Regions from separate parts of the Bradyrhizobium guangdongense genome, predicted to be linked through region 1. Evidence: predicted binding sites of a transcription regulator. Region 1 holds the regulator's gene; each other region holds the start of a gene.

The links. Region 1 encodes HrcA, which represses chaperone genes, less so after heat shock. Its sites were predicted from a motif close to GTTAGCACTCNCNNNNNGNGAGTGCTAAC; they were not measured.
Region 2: X265_RS15460 (co-chaperone GroES) is a predicted target of HrcA. The motif match lies at 2,973-3,001, and genes of this name have one in related genera.
Region 3: X265_RS03680 (co-chaperone GroES) is a predicted target of HrcA. The motif match lies at 2,269-2,297, and genes of this name have one in related genera.

The regions. Positions count from the first base shown of each region.
Region 1 covers NZ_CP030051.1:176,481-181,970, reverse strand. Annotated here, with positions in the region: gene rdgB (RdgB/HAM1 family non-canonical purine NTP pyrophosphatase) at 1-149, opposite strand, end outside; gene rph (ribonuclease PH) at 161-874, opposite strand; gene hrcA (heat-inducible transcriptional repressor HrcA) at 1,046-2,134, shown strand; gene grpE (nucleotide exchange factor GrpE) at 2,233-2,838, shown strand; gene pncA (bifunctional nicotinamidase/pyrazinamidase) at 2,918-3,640, opposite strand; gene X265_RS00820 (hypothetical protein) at 3,775-4,716, opposite strand; gene dnaK (molecular chaperone DnaK) at 5,121-5,490, shown strand, end outside.
Region 2 covers NZ_CP030051.1:3,255,555-3,261,044, reverse strand. Annotated here, with positions in the region: gene X265_RS15480 (MFS transporter) at 1-176, opposite strand, end outside; gene X265_RS15475 (NupC/NupG family nucleoside CNT transporter) at 349-1,599, shown strand; gene X265_RS15470 (cupin domain-containing protein) at 1,625-2,176, opposite strand; gene X265_RS15465 (usg protein) at 2,356-2,643, opposite strand; gene X265_RS15460 (co-chaperone GroES) at 3,045-3,359, shown strand; gene groL (chaperonin GroEL) at 3,405-5,045, shown strand; partial or broken gene X265_RS42080 (GIY-YIG nuclease family protein) at 5,136-5,414, shown strand.
Region 3 covers NZ_CP030051.1:778,936-784,425, reverse strand. Annotated here, with positions in the region: partial or broken gene X265_RS41180 (transglutaminase family protein) at 1,306-1,470, opposite strand; gene X265_RS40295 (hypothetical protein) at 1,514-1,732, shown strand; gene X265_RS03680 (co-chaperone GroES) at 2,323-2,637, shown strand; gene groL (chaperonin GroEL) at 2,774-4,414, shown strand; gene X265_RS03670 (hypothetical protein) at 4,587-4,814, opposite strand; gene X265_RS03665 (hypothetical protein) at 4,851-5,036, opposite strand.

The sequences.
Region 1 (5,490 bases):
TCGTTGCCGGTCTCTTCAGGTTCGCCCAAGCCGAGCTCGCCGGCCGACACCGCCTCGACGCCGTGAGGCGCCAGCAGCTCCCGCATCTCGGCGAGCTTGCCGGGATTGTGGGTGGCGATGACGAGCTTTCCGGTGATTCGACGGTGCATGGGCCTATTGACTACGCGACAGCGAGTTTCTGCAAATCCACCAGCCGCGACACGCCCTTGCGTGCCAGCGCCATCAACGCCAGGAACTCGTCCTGCGTGAACGGCTCGCGTTCCGCGGTGCCCTGCACCTCGACGATGCGGCCATCGCCGGTCATGACGAAATTGGCGTCGGTCTCGGCTTCCGAATCCTCGGCATAGTCGAGATCCAGCACCGGGGTGCCGTTGTAGATGCCGCAGGAGATCGCGGCGACGTTGTCGCGCATCACATTGGTCTTGATCATGTTGCGCGCCTTCATCCAGGCGATGCAATCGGCGAGCGCGACCCAGGCGCCGGTGATCGAGGCGGTGCGGGTGCCGCCGTCGGCCTGCAGCACGTCGCAATCGACCGTGATCTGGCGCTCGCCGAGCGCTTCGAGATCGACGATGGTGCGCAGCGAGCGGCCGATCAGGCGCTGGATCTCGACGGTGCGGCCGCTTTGCTTGCCCGCGGCCGCTTCGCGGCGGGTGCGTTCCGAGGTCGCGCGCGGCAGCATGCCGTATTCGGCGGTGACCCAGCCGCGGCCCTGGCCCTTCAGCCAAGGCGGCAGGCGTTCTTCGAGCGTGGCGGTGACCAGCACGTGGGTGTCACCGAATTTCACGAGGCAGGAGCCTTCCGCATATTTGACCACGCCGCGCTCCAGCGTCACGGGGCGCAATTCGTCGGGCGCACGGCGGCTTGGCCGCATGGGAAAATCCTCCAAAACTCGCAAGGGATAGGGCTGTTGGCGGTGCTTGTAGGTGGGGTGAGGGTGGGCAGCAAGGCTTTTTCACCCCCGGATATCCACCCCGCAAACGCAACGCTTGTCAGAACCGCCCCGGATGGACAAATTATGAGGATCTGAGAGGAGTTACCGTCTGTGGCCCATCACGATCCGATCCATCTGATCGCGCCGCGCGCAGGCCTCGCCCAGCTCAACGAGCGTTCCCGCGACATCTTTCGTCAAATTGTCGAAAGTTACCTTGCGACCGGCGAGCCGGTCGGCTCGCGCAACATTTCGCGGCTGATCGCCATGCCGCTGTCGCCGGCCTCGGTCCGCAATGTCATGGCCGATCTGGAACAGCTCGGCCTGATCTACGCCCCGCATACCTCGGCCGGCCGGCTGCCGACGGAACTCGGCCTGCGCTTCTTCGTCGATGCGCTGATGCAGGTCGGCGATCTCAACGAGGCCGAACGCCAGTCGATTCAGAGCCAGCTCACGTCCGTCGGCGAAGCCCACTCGGTTGAAGCCGCGCTGGATCAGGCCCTGACCCGGCTTTCCGGCCTCACCCGTGCGGCCGCCGTGGTGCTGACGCCGAAATCCAATGCGCGGCTGAAGCACATCGAATTCGTCCGACTGGAACCCGAAAAGGCCCTGGTGATTCTGGTCGGTGAGGACGGTCAGGTCGAAAACCGCGTGCTCACGTTGCCGCCCGGAGTTCCCTCCTCGGCCATCACCGAAGCCGGCAATTTCCTCAACGCGCGGATCCGCGGCCGCACCTTGGCCGAGGCGCGCCTCGAGTTGGAAACCGCGCTCGCAGAGGCCCGCGCCGAGCTCGATCAGCTCGCGCAAAAGGTGATTTCCGCGGGCATCGCCAGCTGGTCTGGCGGCGAGAACGAGGACCGCCAGCTCATCGTCCGCGGCCACGCCAACCTGCTGGAAGACCTGCATGCGCTGGAGGATCTCGAACGTGTCAGGCTGCTGTTCGACGATCTCGAGACCAAGCGCGGCGTGATCGACCTGCTGGGACGGGCCGAAACCGCCGAGGGCGTGCGCATCTTCATCGGCAGCGAGAACAAGCTGTTTTCGCTGTCGGGCTCCTCCACCATCATCTCGCCCTATCGGGATGCCGCCGGCCATATCGTCGGCGTTTTGGGCGTGATCGGGCCGACGCGGCTGAATTATGCCCGTGTGATCCCGACCGTGGACTATGCCGCCCGCATCGTCAGCCGCCTGTTGGGGGGCTGACCGGTATTTGCCTGCGATCACGGGCGCTTGATTTTCGGCGCCCGAAGCACGATATCCGGGCCAGCAAATCCCTTGAAACGAGTTCGAGATTACCGCCGATGAGCGAGCAAGACCGGCAACCCGAAGACACGACCGCGCCGACCGGCGAGCCCGTAGTGTCGAAACCCTACATCATGCCCGACGATCCCGAGCCGGGCTCGGTCGAGCTGTTGCAGAAGGAAGCCAGTGAAGCGCGCGATCGCATGCTGCGGACGCTGGCCGAGATGGAGAACCTCCGCAAGCGCACCACCAAGGAAGTGGCTGACGCCCGCCTCTACGGCATCACGGGCTTTGCTCGCGACGTGCTCGACATCGCCGACAATCTGCAGCGCGCTCTCGATGCCGTTCCGGCGGAAGCGCGCGCCAATGCCGATGCCGGCCTGAAGGGGTTGATCGAGGGCGTCGAGCTCACCGAGCGCTCGCTGCTCAACGCACTGGAAAAGCACGGCGTGAAGAAGTTCGACCCGCAGGGCCAGAAATTCGATCCGAACTTCCAGCAGGCGATGTACGAAGTCCCTGACGCCTCGGTGCCAGCGGGCACCGTCGTGCAGGTCATGCAGGCCGGCTACACCATCGGCGAGCGCGTGCTGCGCCCGGCGCTGGTCGGCGTCGCCAAGGGCGGCGCAAAGCCCGCGCCCGCGGCCAACAGCAACGACGCGAACTGAGCGGCGTCAGCGCGCTTCCTACTCTCTCCTCATTCCGGGCTCGCGCTGATACGCGCCCCGGAATGACTGCGTGAGAGCTTTACGCGCTGACCGCGATGTCGGCGGACTGAATGCGCTTCACGCCGGCCTTGGCCATATCGGCCCAGGCTTTGGCCAGCGAGCCCTGATTGTCGATGCCGCGGCAGGCGTCTTCCACGACATAGACCTCGAAGCCCGCCTTGCGTGCATCGAGCGCGGTCCAGGCGACGCAGAAGTCGGTGGCGAGACCCGCGACGAAGACGCGCTTGATCTTGCGTGACTTCAGATATGCGGCAAGGCCAGTGGTTGTCTTGCCGTCGGCTTCGAGGAAGGCCGAATAGCTGTCGACGTCCTTGTGAAAGCCCTTGCGGATGATGAGCTCGGCCTGCGGAATCGAGAGGTCCTTCGACAGCGAGGCGCCCTCGGTGCCCTGCACGCAATGGTCGGGCCACAGCACCTGCTTGCCGTAGGGCAGGTCGATGGTCTCGAACGGCTTCTTGCCGGAATGCACAGAGGCGAACGAGACGTGGCCGGGCGTGTGCCAGTCCTGCGTCATCACCACGTTCGCAAAGCCCTTCGCGATCTTGTTGATCACGGGCACGACCTGCTCGCCTTCCTTCACCGCGAGACTGCCCCCGGGCAGGAAGCAGTTTTGGACGTCGATCACGAGCAGCGCGGAATTATCGTCCGGCTTGATCGCGGCTGCTGCGAAAAGAGTTGAGGGGGCGAAGCTCGCAAGCGCGGTCGTCCCCAGCGCGGCCAAGATCTGTCGTCGATTAAGCATCGTCCGCCTCCCCTGAAGGATGATCTGAAGCTGATCCAATGCGGGAAGCCTAGTTCCGTTCGTGTACGAACGAAAGCCTGAAAATGCAGCCGGCGCTGGTGAGCGGTTGGGCTGTCAGGCCCGTCACCGTCGCCCTATCCCTTCGGCTGGATGCCGTCGCGCACGGCGCGGAAGCGGGTGAAGGCGTCAGACCACTGATCGCGCGGCGCGCTGGCGATGATGCGCAGCGACGCGCCGCCACTCGAGAAGCGAATCCACTGCACCACCGTGACGGGCGTCTTGTCCTTGCCGCTGACGCCATCGATCCGGGTCTCAAAGCCCTGCTGGCCGTTGATGCGGATCGGCTCGGACATGGTGACGCGGGATTCGCGCAGACCGGGAATCTGAAGCGCGGCCTCCTGGGCGAAACGGGCGCGGTCGTCGGCGGCCTGCGGCGTCGCGCCGATCACGCCGAGGATCATGAACGGCTTGGATTCATAGCCTGCGCTCTCACTGCCGTCGGCCAGGATGATGCTGGCTCCCGGCGCCAGCGTACGGATGTCCTTGAAGCCGGCAAGCTCGGTGATCTTGAACGGCATCAGTCCGAGCTGTTCTTCCGCCGATACCTCCCTGCGGGTCACGGCGGTCGCAAACATCTGCTTCACCGCCTCGTCGGTGTAGATCTTCGACGCCTTTTCGGGGACCTGCACCGCGACGTAGCCGGAGAAGCCGGCGCCGGGCACGATCATCGAATAGCGCTTCACCGGGGTCTCGCCGGACTTGCCGCTCTCGGTGGTGAAATAGGCAAGGCCCGCCGGCGTCTCGATCTTGTCCGGCTTGACACCGTTGCTGCCGGCCGGATTGGCGTTGAAGGCGGCCACGACTTCGCCATAGGCCGCAGGCGGCAGCTCGGTGACCAGCACCTTGACGCTGCCGTCCTCGCTCTCGAAGCCCGGAAAGGTCTTTGCCGTGTTCAGCCCGACCAGCGGCACCATGCCGAGGCGCAGCCCAGGCGGATAGACGGCGTCGGCAGCGAGCGCCTGACATGCGGAGGCGACGAGGAGGGCGAGCGCGGCGAGGGGGCGGGTCAGCTTCATGGGCACTCTGATTGGTTCACATTGAGGCCGTTCGATGGTCGGCAGGCGGGCCGCTTTTTCGCGCAAAGCAGCCCCGAGGGCGAGCCTCCAGCCGTTCGGCCGGTCCGCCTTTTAGCGGGTTTGGCGTGCCGGTAACAGGGCGGGGCATCTCCCCGGCGGAAGCGCCGGCAGACCACCGACCTGTTAATAATTCCTCATCCGCAAGCTCGGTCGAGCCCGGATATGATCTGCCAAATCCTAATGTTTTCACGGTCCAAACTTGCGTTCGGTCCTTGCGGGCCCCTCCCCCCCTCCTATATGAGCCTCAACCATCGCAATCTCGCGAATGTTTGATCTTAGGGGGTTTCGGATTGGGTGCCTTCTGGGCCCAACCAACCTGCCGCAAAAAGAAGGATATCAGGACCATGGGAAAGGTCATTGGGATCGACCTCGGCACCACGAATTCGTGCGTCGCCGTGATGGATGGCAAAAACGCCAAAGTCATCGAGAATTCCGAAGGCATGCGCACGACGCCTTCGATCGTCGCCGTGACTGATGACGGCGAGCGCCTCGTCGGCCAGCCGGCCAAGCGCCAGGCCGTCACCAATCCCGAGCGCACCTTCTTCGCAGTGAAGCGCCTCATCGGCCGCCGCTACGACGACCCGATGGTCGAGAAGGACAAGAAGCTCGTTCCGTACAAGATCGTGAAGGCTTCCAACGGCGACGCCTGGGTCGAGGCCGACGGCCAGACCTACTCGCCCTCGCAGGTCTCCGCTTTCATCCTGCAGAAGATGA
Region 2 (5,490 bases), 3.1 Mb from region 1:
ACGAGGCCGACCATGCCGAGATCGAAAGCCGAGCCGGTGAGGTCGTAGATCTGCCAGCCGATCGCCACCGCCGCGATCTGGCTGGAGAAGCGCGACAGGCTGCGCGAGAGCAGGAAGAACAGGAAGGCGCGATGGCGGAGGAGCTCACCGGCGCTGACCGGCGGACTGACGGACATTGGCTGTTCTGGCATCGCCGCTTCGGTCACGCTCTTTTGGTCGGCCCTGATATCGACGCGCCCCGCGTGGCCGAGCCGGGCCTGGATGTCAACAGCGTGCGGCGCCGAGGCGCCTGCGGCATTGCGTTTGCAACGCAAGCGCGGCCATAATCATTGGGGGTTTGGGAACATCATGCTGCGGCTGCAATCGACACTCGGCGTTTTCGCATTGCTGCTGATCGCCTTCGCACTCGCGGAGAATCGCCGCGCGGTCTCGCTTCGACAGGCGCTGATCGGCCTTGTCGTCACCTTCGTCACCGCGATCGTGCTGCTGAAGGTGCCCCTGGTCGCGCATGGCTTCGGCGCCATCAACGACGCGGTCGGCGCCATCTCGGCGGCCTCGCGCGCCGGCTCGTCCTTCGTGTTCGGCTATGTCGGCGGCGGCGCCCTGCCCTTCGAGCTGAAAGTGCCGGGCGCCGATTTCATCCTGGCTTTCCAGGCGCTGCCGATCGTGCTGGTCATGAGCGTGCTGACGACACTCTTGTTCTATTGGCGCGTGCTGCCGCCGGTCGTGCGCGGCATGGCCTGGCTGCTCGAGCGAACGCTTGGCGTCGGCGGCGCGGTCGGGCTCTCGACCGCAGCGAACATTTTCCTCGGCATGGTGGAGGCGCCGCTGTTCGTGCGACCTTATCTCTCACAGATGTCGCGCAGCGAATTGTTTCTGGTGATGACCGGCGGCATGGCCGGTATCGCCGGTACCGTGCTGGTGCTCTATGCGACGCTGCTTGCGCCGCTGATTCCCGACGCGGCCGCGCATTTCGTCATCGCCTCGGTGCTGGGCGCACCGGCCGCGATCCTCGTCAGCCTGATCATGGTGCCCGAAACCTCGGACAAGCGCACCGGCGGCGCGCTGGAAGATCCGGAGATGCACGTCGCCGGCACCATGGATGCGATCGTGAAAGGCACGAGCGCGGGGCTTGAGCTGCTGCTCAACATCGTCGCGATGCTCCTGGTGCTGGTGGCGCTGGTCTATCTCGTCAACGCCATCCTCGGCCTGATGCCGAACATCGGCGGCGCGGCGATCTCGCTGCAGCGGCTGCTGGGCCTCGTGATGGCGCCGGTGTGCTGGCTGATGGGACTGCCTTGGGACCAGGCGGTGACCGCCGGGAGCCTGATGGGCACGAAAACCGTGCTCAACGAGCTCGTCGCCTATGTCGATTTCTCGAAGCTACCACCCGATACGCTCGATGCGCGCTCGCGGCTGATCATGCTTTATGCGATGTGCGGCTTTGCCAATTTCGCCAGTCTGGGCATCATGATCGGCGGCCTCGGCGTGATGGCGCCGGAGCGGCGCGAGGAGATCAACGCGCTGGGGCTGAAGTCGATCGTATCGGGGACGCTGACGACGTGCTTGATGGGAGCGGTGGTGGGGGTGCTGACGTAGGTCTCTCCACCCGTCATTGCGAGACCTACGCCTTCAACTCCACCGTCTTGAACTCCGCCGGCAGGATCACCTCCAGCAATTCCACGTCGTCAGAATAATCCAGGATCATGTGCTTGATCTTCGGCGGCTGGGTCCAGGCGCTGCCTTCTCTCATCATCGTCTCGCCTTGCCCGTCCATGTAGGTCTTCACCCAGCCCTTCAGCACGTAGACCATCTGGAATTCGACGTCGTGATAGTGCAGCTTCGAGACCTCGGCCGGATTGCAGGGCCCCTGCAGGCGGATTACGTGCGCTTGCGCGAGGCCGTGGGTCGCATCGGCAATGCCGAGATCGCGGTACTTTGCGTAGGCGCGCAGGCCGTCGGCCTTGAAGTCTTCCTCGCGGTGATGGCTGATGGCGATGCGCTGCCTGGGGCGCGCGGGTGTCTTCGCTGATGACTTTGCCGGCGTGGTGCGCGCCTTCGCCTTCACCGCCTTGCGGGCCGAGGATCGCGCGGCGGGCTTGGCGCCGCTCCGCTTCTTCACGGCCGTCTGGGCTGCGCTGCGCGACTTGGTTTTCTTGCTTGTTGTCTTGGCCATGGGCCGCCTCCCGTTGTTGTTATGGGAAGAGGCTAGCACGGAAACAGATATCGTAGGGTAGGCAAAGCGAAGCGTGCCCACCGTTGCCGGATGCAATCGTGGAGAGAGATCGTGGGCACGGCGCTTGCGCGCCTTTGCCCACCTTACCAGTGCAAATCCACCCTACGCGAGCGGTGCCGTCAATGCAGCCGGAACACGCCGTCCACGGCGCGGAGTTCGGCGGGCTTGATCAGCTTGGAGTGCGCCACCGTCACCGAATGCAGCGGACCGTCGAGCTTCTGCTGCCAGAAGGCGAGGAAATCGGTCAGCGCCGGGAATTTCGGAAACATGTCGTAGTTCTGCCAGACGTAGGTCTGGAGCAGCGACGGGTGATCCGGCATCCGGTAGAGAATTTGGGCCGTCGTCAGTCCGTAACCCAGCATCTGTTTCCGGAAATCCTCGGAAACGCCCCCAACGCGCAGTCCCATGCCAAACCTCCTTTGCAGGAGCGCATACGGGGGGTGGCTTGGTCCGTGCCCCGGGAGCCACCCGGAAACGATGCGCTCACATAAGACAAGAAATGTGACGCAAACTGACAATTCATCTCAAGCCCAAAAGTTTAACAAGCTGTTGAAATTCAATGCCTTAGCAGCAGACAACACTCCGTGCTAATACGGCCCCAAGGGGCCCCGGGGAGGCCTCCCGGCCCGGTTAACGATCCCAGAGCGAATTTGGCAGACAGCACTTCCGAGTGCTGATTTTTTTGCTACAAACCCTTGCTCCCGCAAAAATCCTGTCCTATTTCACCTTCGCCTGCGCTGGCACTCGCAAGCGTAGATTGCTAACAATGTTGAAATCCTCAATCCGTGCAAATGCTTAGGAGGACTGCATGAAATTCCGTCCGCTTCACGACCGCGTCGTGGTCAAGCGCATCGACGCAGAAGAGAAGACCGCTGGCGGCATCATCATTCCCGACACTGCCAAGGAAAAGCCCTCCCAGGGCGAAGTCGTCGCCGTCGGCCCGGGTGGCCGCGACGAGGCCGGCAAGCTGGTCCCGATCGACCTGAAGGTTGGTGACCGCGTGCTGTTCGGCAAGTGGTCCGGCACCGAGGTCAAGATCGACGGCCAGGATCTGCTGATCATGAAGGAGAGCGACGTGATGGGCGTTCTCGAAGTCAGCGAGTCCAAGAAGAAGGCGGCTTAAGAGCCCCTCTCCTCCCTCCAGTCAAACATCCAAGGAAAATCTCAGATGGCAGCCAAAGAAGTCAAATTCTCGGTTGAAGCGCGCGACAAGATGCTGCGCGGCGTCGACGTTCTCGCCAATGCGGTGAAGGTCACGCTCGGTCCGAAGGGCCGCAACGTCGTGCTCGACAAGTCGTTCGGCGCTCCCCGCATCACCAAGGACGGCGTCACCGTCGCCAAGGAGATCGAGCTCGACGACAAGTTCGAGAACATGGGCGCCCAGATGGTGCGCGAAGTCGCCTCCAAGTCCGCTGACGCGGCCGGCGACGGCACCACCACCGCCACCGTGCTCGCCCAGGCGATCGTGAAGGAAGGCGCCAAGTCGGTTGCCGCCGGCATGAACCCGATGGACCTCAAGCGCGGTATCGACCTTGCGGTCGAGGCCGTGGTCGCGGATCTGCAGAAGAACTCCAAGAAGGTCACCTCGAACGACGAGATCGCCCAGGTCGGCACCATCTCGGCGAACGGCGACCAGGAGATCGGCAAGTTCCTCTCCGACGCCATGAAGAAGGTCGGCAACGAGGGCGTCATCACCGTCGAGGAAGCCAAGTCGCTCGAGACCGAGCTCGACGTCGTCGAAGGCATGCAGTTCGACCGCGGCTACATCTCGCCCTACTTCGTCACCAACGCCGACAAGATGCGCGTTGAGATGGACGACGCCTACATCCTCATCAACGAGAAGAAGCTCTCCTCGCTGAACGAGCTGCTGCCGCTGCTCGAAGCCGTGGTGCAGACCGGCAAGCCCCTCGTGATCGTTGCTGAAGACGTCGAAGGCGAAGCGCTCGCGACCCTGGTCGTGAACCGTCTGCGCGGCGGCCTGAAGGTCGCCGCCGTCAAGGCTCCGGGCTTCGGCGATCGCCGCAAGGCCATGCTGCAGGACATCGCGATCCTGACCGGCGGCCAGGCGATCTCGGAAGACCTCGGCATCAAGCTCGAGAACGTCACGCTCAACATGCTCGGTCGCGCCAAGAAGGTGATGATCGACAAGGAGAACACCACGATCGTCAACGGCGCCGGCAAGAAGGCCGACATCGAGGCGCGCGTGGCCCAGATCAAGGCGCAGATCGAGGAAACCACCTCGGACTACGACCGTGAGAAGCTCCAGGAGCGTCTCGCCAAGCTCGCAGGCGGCGTCGCGGTGATCCGCGTCGGCGGCGCGACCGAGGTCGAGGTGAAGGAGCGCAAGGATCGCGTTGATGACGCGATGCATGCGACCCGCGCGGCTGTCGAGGAAGGCATCGTCCCGGGCGGCGGCGTCGCCCTGCTTCGTGCCTCCGAGCAGCTCAAGGGCCTGCGCACCAAGAACGACGACCAGAAGACCGGCGTCGAGATCGTGCGCAAGGCGCTGTCGGCTCCCGCTCGCCAGATCGCGATCAACGCCGGTGAAGACGGCTCGGTGATCGTCGGCAAGATCCTGGAGAACAAGACCTACAATTACGGCTTCGACTCCCAGACCGGCGAATATGCCGACCTCGTCAAGAAGGGCATCATCGACCCGACCAAGGTGGTCCGTACCGCGATCCAGAACGCAGCTTCGGTTGCCGCGCTCCTGATCACCACGGAAGCCATGGTCGCCGAGCTGCCCAAGAAGGGCGGCGCCGGTCCCGCGATGCCCCCGGGCGGCGGCATGGGCGGCATGGACTTCTAAGGCGACGAAGTCGTCCCGGACGCGGTGCAGCGCAAAGCGGTGCACCGCAGATCCGGGATCACGCTCAACAAATACGAAACCCCGGCAGCGATGCCGGGGTTTTTTGTTTGTTCATGGATACACGCAAAGGTGGCACGATCGTGTGTTCCGTCATTCCGGGGCGGCGCAAAGCGCCGAGCCCGGAATCCATTCCACGGCTTGCTCATGGCCTATTACGTCTACCTGCTCGCCAGCAAGAAATACGGCACGCTCTATCTCGGCGTGAAGAACAATATTGTCAGGCGCACGTACGAGCATAAGAGCAAGGTCGTCGCTGGATTCAGCAAGCGATACTCCGTTAACAAGCTGGTCTGGTTTGAGATCTACGACCATCCCGTAACTGCAATCGAACGCGAGAAGGAATTGAAGAAGTGGCGGAGGGAATGGAAGATCAGACTCATTGAAG
Region 3 (5,490 bases), 600 kb from region 1:
AACCGGTCGCCACTATTGCCGTTGCTGATCTCTGATCGTTTGGCTGATTGCTCGTTCCGCTGCGCTGACAGCTTCCGCCCGATTGAAGGCAATTCCGGTTCGGGGTGAGCGACCTTCCCGCTCAAACGACCACTTCCAACCGGGCGGATTGATCGTCTGGACCACAGTGTATTTGACGCCCTGATGTTCCATGCACCATCATGACTCTGCGTGCTGAGCAACCGCGCGCGTCGACCAACCTCGGTCACTCAGCATCGTTTGGAGTCTTCTTCGAACGATCGACGCGGACCGCTGTGAATTCCGCTGGCCCGTCAAGCAGGCCTGCTTTCTAGCCGACTGGTCCTTAAAACTCGCGGAGCGGTCTGCCTTCCCATCCAAAACCGTGCCCGCCAGATGAAGAGCGCGCTTTCGTTCGCGGCCAACTCTGCGAACTTTAGCATCATCGTCCGTCATCTTCAGGCTCTCTCAGTTGACGCGCATGTTCGGAAGCGAAACTCAGCAACCGCGGCAAATATTCTTGAGCTTCGCGGCGGTTCGGGCTTCCTCCGCAAGAAATGGATCCTTGTAGCCTGACGATGAGTCGATGCCAGCTTCGGCGGGCTTCCTGGCTTTTGGAGGAAATGCCGCATCGTAGCAGGAGAGGCGTGCGCTGATGCTTTCGATCGCGCGGCAGTTCGGTTCTGCGGCAAAAGCCGCTGGTGTGAATATGCCCAGTACTGATGCAAGCAAGAACGCCGCGGTGCATGTGCCGGTTCGAACCATCCTCACGCTGGACACTCCATGGCTATTTGGTTTTGCTCGCCCAGGTGGGGCTCTCGCCCGTCCAGGCCGGAAGAGCATCCCATTCGGACCAACGCATTCGGCGCTCCTCACCTCCGACCCTCACGAAAACAAAGGGCGCATCGTCCCGGCCGGTCTTCGAACCAACGAAGATTGCCGGAACCCCATAAGCGTCCCTGATGATTGCCGTGTTTGCCATTTCGGGCTCCCGTTTGGCTTGAACTGACTCAACGCCCCGGTTTGCAGTTCTGACGTAGGGTGATTGAACGGATACCGCTATAAAACGGCCGTCACCGCAATCAGCAGTACAAGGAAGGCCGGTACCAATAAAGGTGGTACGAGCCACTCTCGAATGTCGAATTTGTCGGAATTTAACATCTGACCGCCTTCTCTTGGGTTGAGGCGGGAGCGCAACGCTCTCAGTCACCGATAACAGCCAAGTAGCGTGCGGTGATGCGAACCGTGTAGCAGCCTTCTAACCAATTAGCGAGATCAATCTCAGCCCGTTTGGTACTCAATCAGTGCTTACACAAGCTCGTCAGTCCAGACCTTGAAGCTGACGAGCGTGTTAGGTCCGAAAGTTTTGACGATCGGAACATCTGCCGCATCGCGGCCTTAGCGATCAGGACGCGGCCACTTCGCGGAGTGTTGTTGTCGTGCGTCGAATGTGTACCAGCGGCACCTGACAAAGACGACAGCCGCGTCATCACTGCCTGTTCTTGGTGCGGCGAACATGGCCGGCACTCCATATGCGTTCCTGATCGTTGCTTTGTTAGCCCTTGCGATCACCCTCCTGACGGGCTTGTTGCGCGATGAACTGTTGCTCTGCAGTGTCGGCTATTTGTTAACTGTGTGCTCTTACTGGCAGCTCCAGAGATCGAATTATTTACGCTTCGCGGGCGGAGGATTAATTTCGGCGATCCTGCGCAGGCAATCAGCCTCCGACTCGTGAGGACCGGACACAAACGTTCCACTGACTTTGGTCGAATACCATCCGGAAACCACGCCGAGCCGAATGGATTCTTCCGACTTGACGTGCCGCGGTGAGAGATTCTGCATATAAACTCTTTCTGTTGAGAGCCCGAAATGGACTCCTGTTCGTTGGCCACCAGCTCGCGCCAGCTCAGTTCTCGCCGGCGAGCGGCGTGAGGTTCAGAAGTGCCGAGGCGACCAGATTCCGATCGTACATACCGGTCAGCGCTAGGATTCGCGCAAAGCTCGGGCACGTAGTGCGCCTTTGCCACGAGCCCGGGCTTTCATGATAACAACCGCGAGATCGACCAGAAAATCACTGATGAGACCCGCTCGCATCATCGCGTTGCGCATCCGCGAGCCACAGCGCGGACGCACAAAGTAAGCCGTTGGCCTCTAAGGCACCGTGCGCGCTTTCCCAGCAAATAGCTATCGATTTCTCACGCAGACCACTCGCCGCCGAATATCGCTCCGGCAATGTCTTGTATGTCGCTCGCGCGGACATAGTTGCAGAAGGTTGGCAGTCTCGAGATTAGACTGCTGGGGCCGAAAATAGAACAGAGGGCACTCATGAAATTCCGTCCGCTCCACGACCGAGTGGTGGTCAAACGCGTCGACGCCGAAGCAACGAGCAAGGGCGGCATCATCATTCCCGACAATGCAAAGGAGAAGCCCTCGCAAGGCGAAATCGTCGCCGTTGGCCCCGGCGGCCGCGACGAAGCCGGCAGGCTGACCGAGATCGACCTAAAGGTCGGAGACCGCGTGCTGTTCGGCAAATGGTCCGGCACCGAAGTGAGGATTGACGGCCAAGACCTTCTGATCATGAAGGAGAGCGACATCATGGGCGTGCTCGAGGTCAGCGAGTCCAAGAAGAAGGCGGCGTAATCTGCCGTTGTCCGATCCGTCCTGAGCAGCCGGCGCAGTCGGTCACTCGCAGGACGAGGTCAAGCCTACCAGATGATCTCATTGCCCAGAAGTCCTTCGGGCCTGCGCATGAGCATCCGTTCCCAAGGGGATCATAATGTCCGCCAAAGAAGTGAAATTCGGCGTCGACGCCCGCGATCGCATGCTTCGCGGTGTGGATATTCTCGCAAACGCCGTCAGGGTGACGCTTGGGCCCAAGGGCCGCAACGTCGTGCTCGACAAGTCGTTCGGCGCTCCCCGCATCACCAAGGATGGCGTCACCGTCGCCAAGGAGATCGAGCTCGAGGACAAGTTCGAGAACATGGGCGCGCAGATGGTACGCGAAGTCGCCTCCAAGTCCGCTGACGCGGCCGGCGACGGCACCACCACCGCCACCGTCCTGGCCGCTGCGATCGTCCGCGAAGGCGCCAAGTCGGTGGCTGCGGGCATGAACCCGATGGACCTCAAGCGCGGCATCGACCTCGCGGTCGAGGCCGTGGTCGCCGACCTCGTCAAGAACTCCAAGAAGGTGACCTCGAACGAGGAAATCGCTCAAGTCGGCACCATCTCCTCGAATGGGGACACCGAGATCGGCAAGTTCCTGGCCGATGCCATGAAGAAGGTCGGCAACGAGGGCGTTATCACCGTTGAGGAAGCCAAGTCGCTAGAGACCGAGCTTGAGGTGGTCGAGGGCATGCAGTTCGACCGCGGCTACATCTCGCCGTACTTCGTCACCAATGCCGACAAGATGCGCGTGGAATTAGATGATGCCTACGTCCTCATTAACGAAAAGAAGCTGTCTCAGCTCAACGAGCTGCTCCCGCTGCTCGAAGCGGTTGTTCAGAGCGGCAAGCCATTGGTGATCATCGCTGAGGATGTGGAAGGCGAGGCGCTCGCTACTCTCGTCGTCAACCGTCTCCGTGGCGGCCTGAAGGTCGCGGCGGTCAAGGCTCCGGGCTTCGGCGATCGCCGCAAGGCCATGCTGCAGGACATTGCGATCCTGACCGGCGGCCAGGCCATCTCGGAAGATCTCGGCATCAAGATGGAGAATGTGACGCTTGCGATGCTCGGTCGGGCCAAGAAGGTGATGATCGACAAGGAGAACACCACGATCGTCAGTGGCGCCGGCAAGAAGGCTGACATCGAGGCGCGCGTCAATCAAATTAAGGCGCAGATTGACGAAACCACCTCGGACTACGACCGCGAGAAGCTGCAGGAGCGTCTGGCCAAGCTCGCGGGCGGCGTCGCGGTGATCCGCGTCGGCGGCGCGACCGAGGTTGAGGTCAAGGAGCGCAAAGATCGCGTTGATGACGCGATGCATGCGACCCGCGCTGCGGTCGAGGAAGGCATCGTCCCGGGCGGCGGCGTCGCCTTGCTCCGTGCTTCCGAGCAGCTCAAGGGCTTGCGTGCGAAGAACGACGACCAGAAGACCGGCGTCGAGATTGTGCGCAAGGCGTTGTCCTACCCCGCTCGCCAGATCGCGATCAATGCCGGCGAAGACGGCTCGGTGATCGTCGGCAAGATCCTCGAGAGCAAAACCTACGCCTACGGGTTTGACTCTCAGACAGGCGAGTACGTGAACCTTATCTCGAAGGGCATTATCGATCCGACCAAGGTGGTGCGTGTGGCGATCCAGAACGCCGCGTCCGTTGCGGCGCTCCTGATCACCACCGAAGCGATGGTCGCCGAAGTCCCGAAGAAGAACGCGGCTGGCGGCATGCCGCCTGGCGGTGGCGGCATGGGAGGCATGGACTTCTAAGTTCGCCGCTCAGGCACTCGCACAAAGGCCCGGCAGCAATGTCCCGGGCCTTTCCTGCATCTATCGGTCAACGTTTCACTATTCCCTGGAGGTATTTCGTTGCCATCGGCACCAAGTCGCCTGCTTCATCGTGAGCCCAGCAAGGACAACTTCTGCAGCCGTCCGTGCCGGTTCATTTCTTCTTCGCCTTGGGTTGCTTCTTTGGCACCGGGCTCGCTACGGCTTCCCGTGCCAGCCGCTCGGCGTTCAATCGCTCTCGATTCTGGGCAAAGGCCTTCTCGGCGAGCGCGTGCTCGGACATGGCCTTCTCCGCGTCGACTTGGCGGAAGGCCTTGCGTGCTTCACGCTCCGCTTTACTGATTGGTTTGGGCGGTTCGTATTCACCAAATATTTTTGTCATCTTTTTCGATCTGATGCTTCGCTTGTATGGGTTGGGTCAATTCTTGCTTTTGAGCCGGGCCTCTCGCGCCAGGCGCTCGGCCCTGAGACGTTTATGGTTTTGCTGGAAAGCCGGATCGGCGTGGCTGTCCGCTATCGTTTGCCGCGCCCCAACGGGGTTTTGCGCCTTTCGGTCTGCTTCATCCGCCACCTGTTGCTCGGCGGAGCGCTTCAGTTTGGTCATTGCCAGATCCTCGCACCCACGGTTGGTCCCGGGCTATCCAGACATTGGCTGCCCAAATCATTTCTGGGGCCCATAATAGACGTTTGTCGCACAGGCGGCGACTTGAAACTTCTTCCCCCCGACTGGCGGCCATAACGCTCGTTAGGGCGACTCACTAATCTGCACGCCACGTGGCAGCTGTGCTGCGTTGGATCGCTCATTCACGTTCGGGGGCATCGTGTAATCGGCCCCGTATTGAACCAAGTCATTCCAAAACTACCAAAATGGAGAGCGCTTGTTGTAGAAGTGTTGTAGAATATAGACAGGGAAAGCCGCCAGAAGAGCAGCATCCAGGCTACAACAGGTTGATAACGCGCGACAGACGAGATGGAGCGGGCCGAAGGGAATCGACCCTCGTATGCAGCTTGTGAATCGGCGATTGTAGAGACGCGCTTACCGACGAAAATCGTCTCAA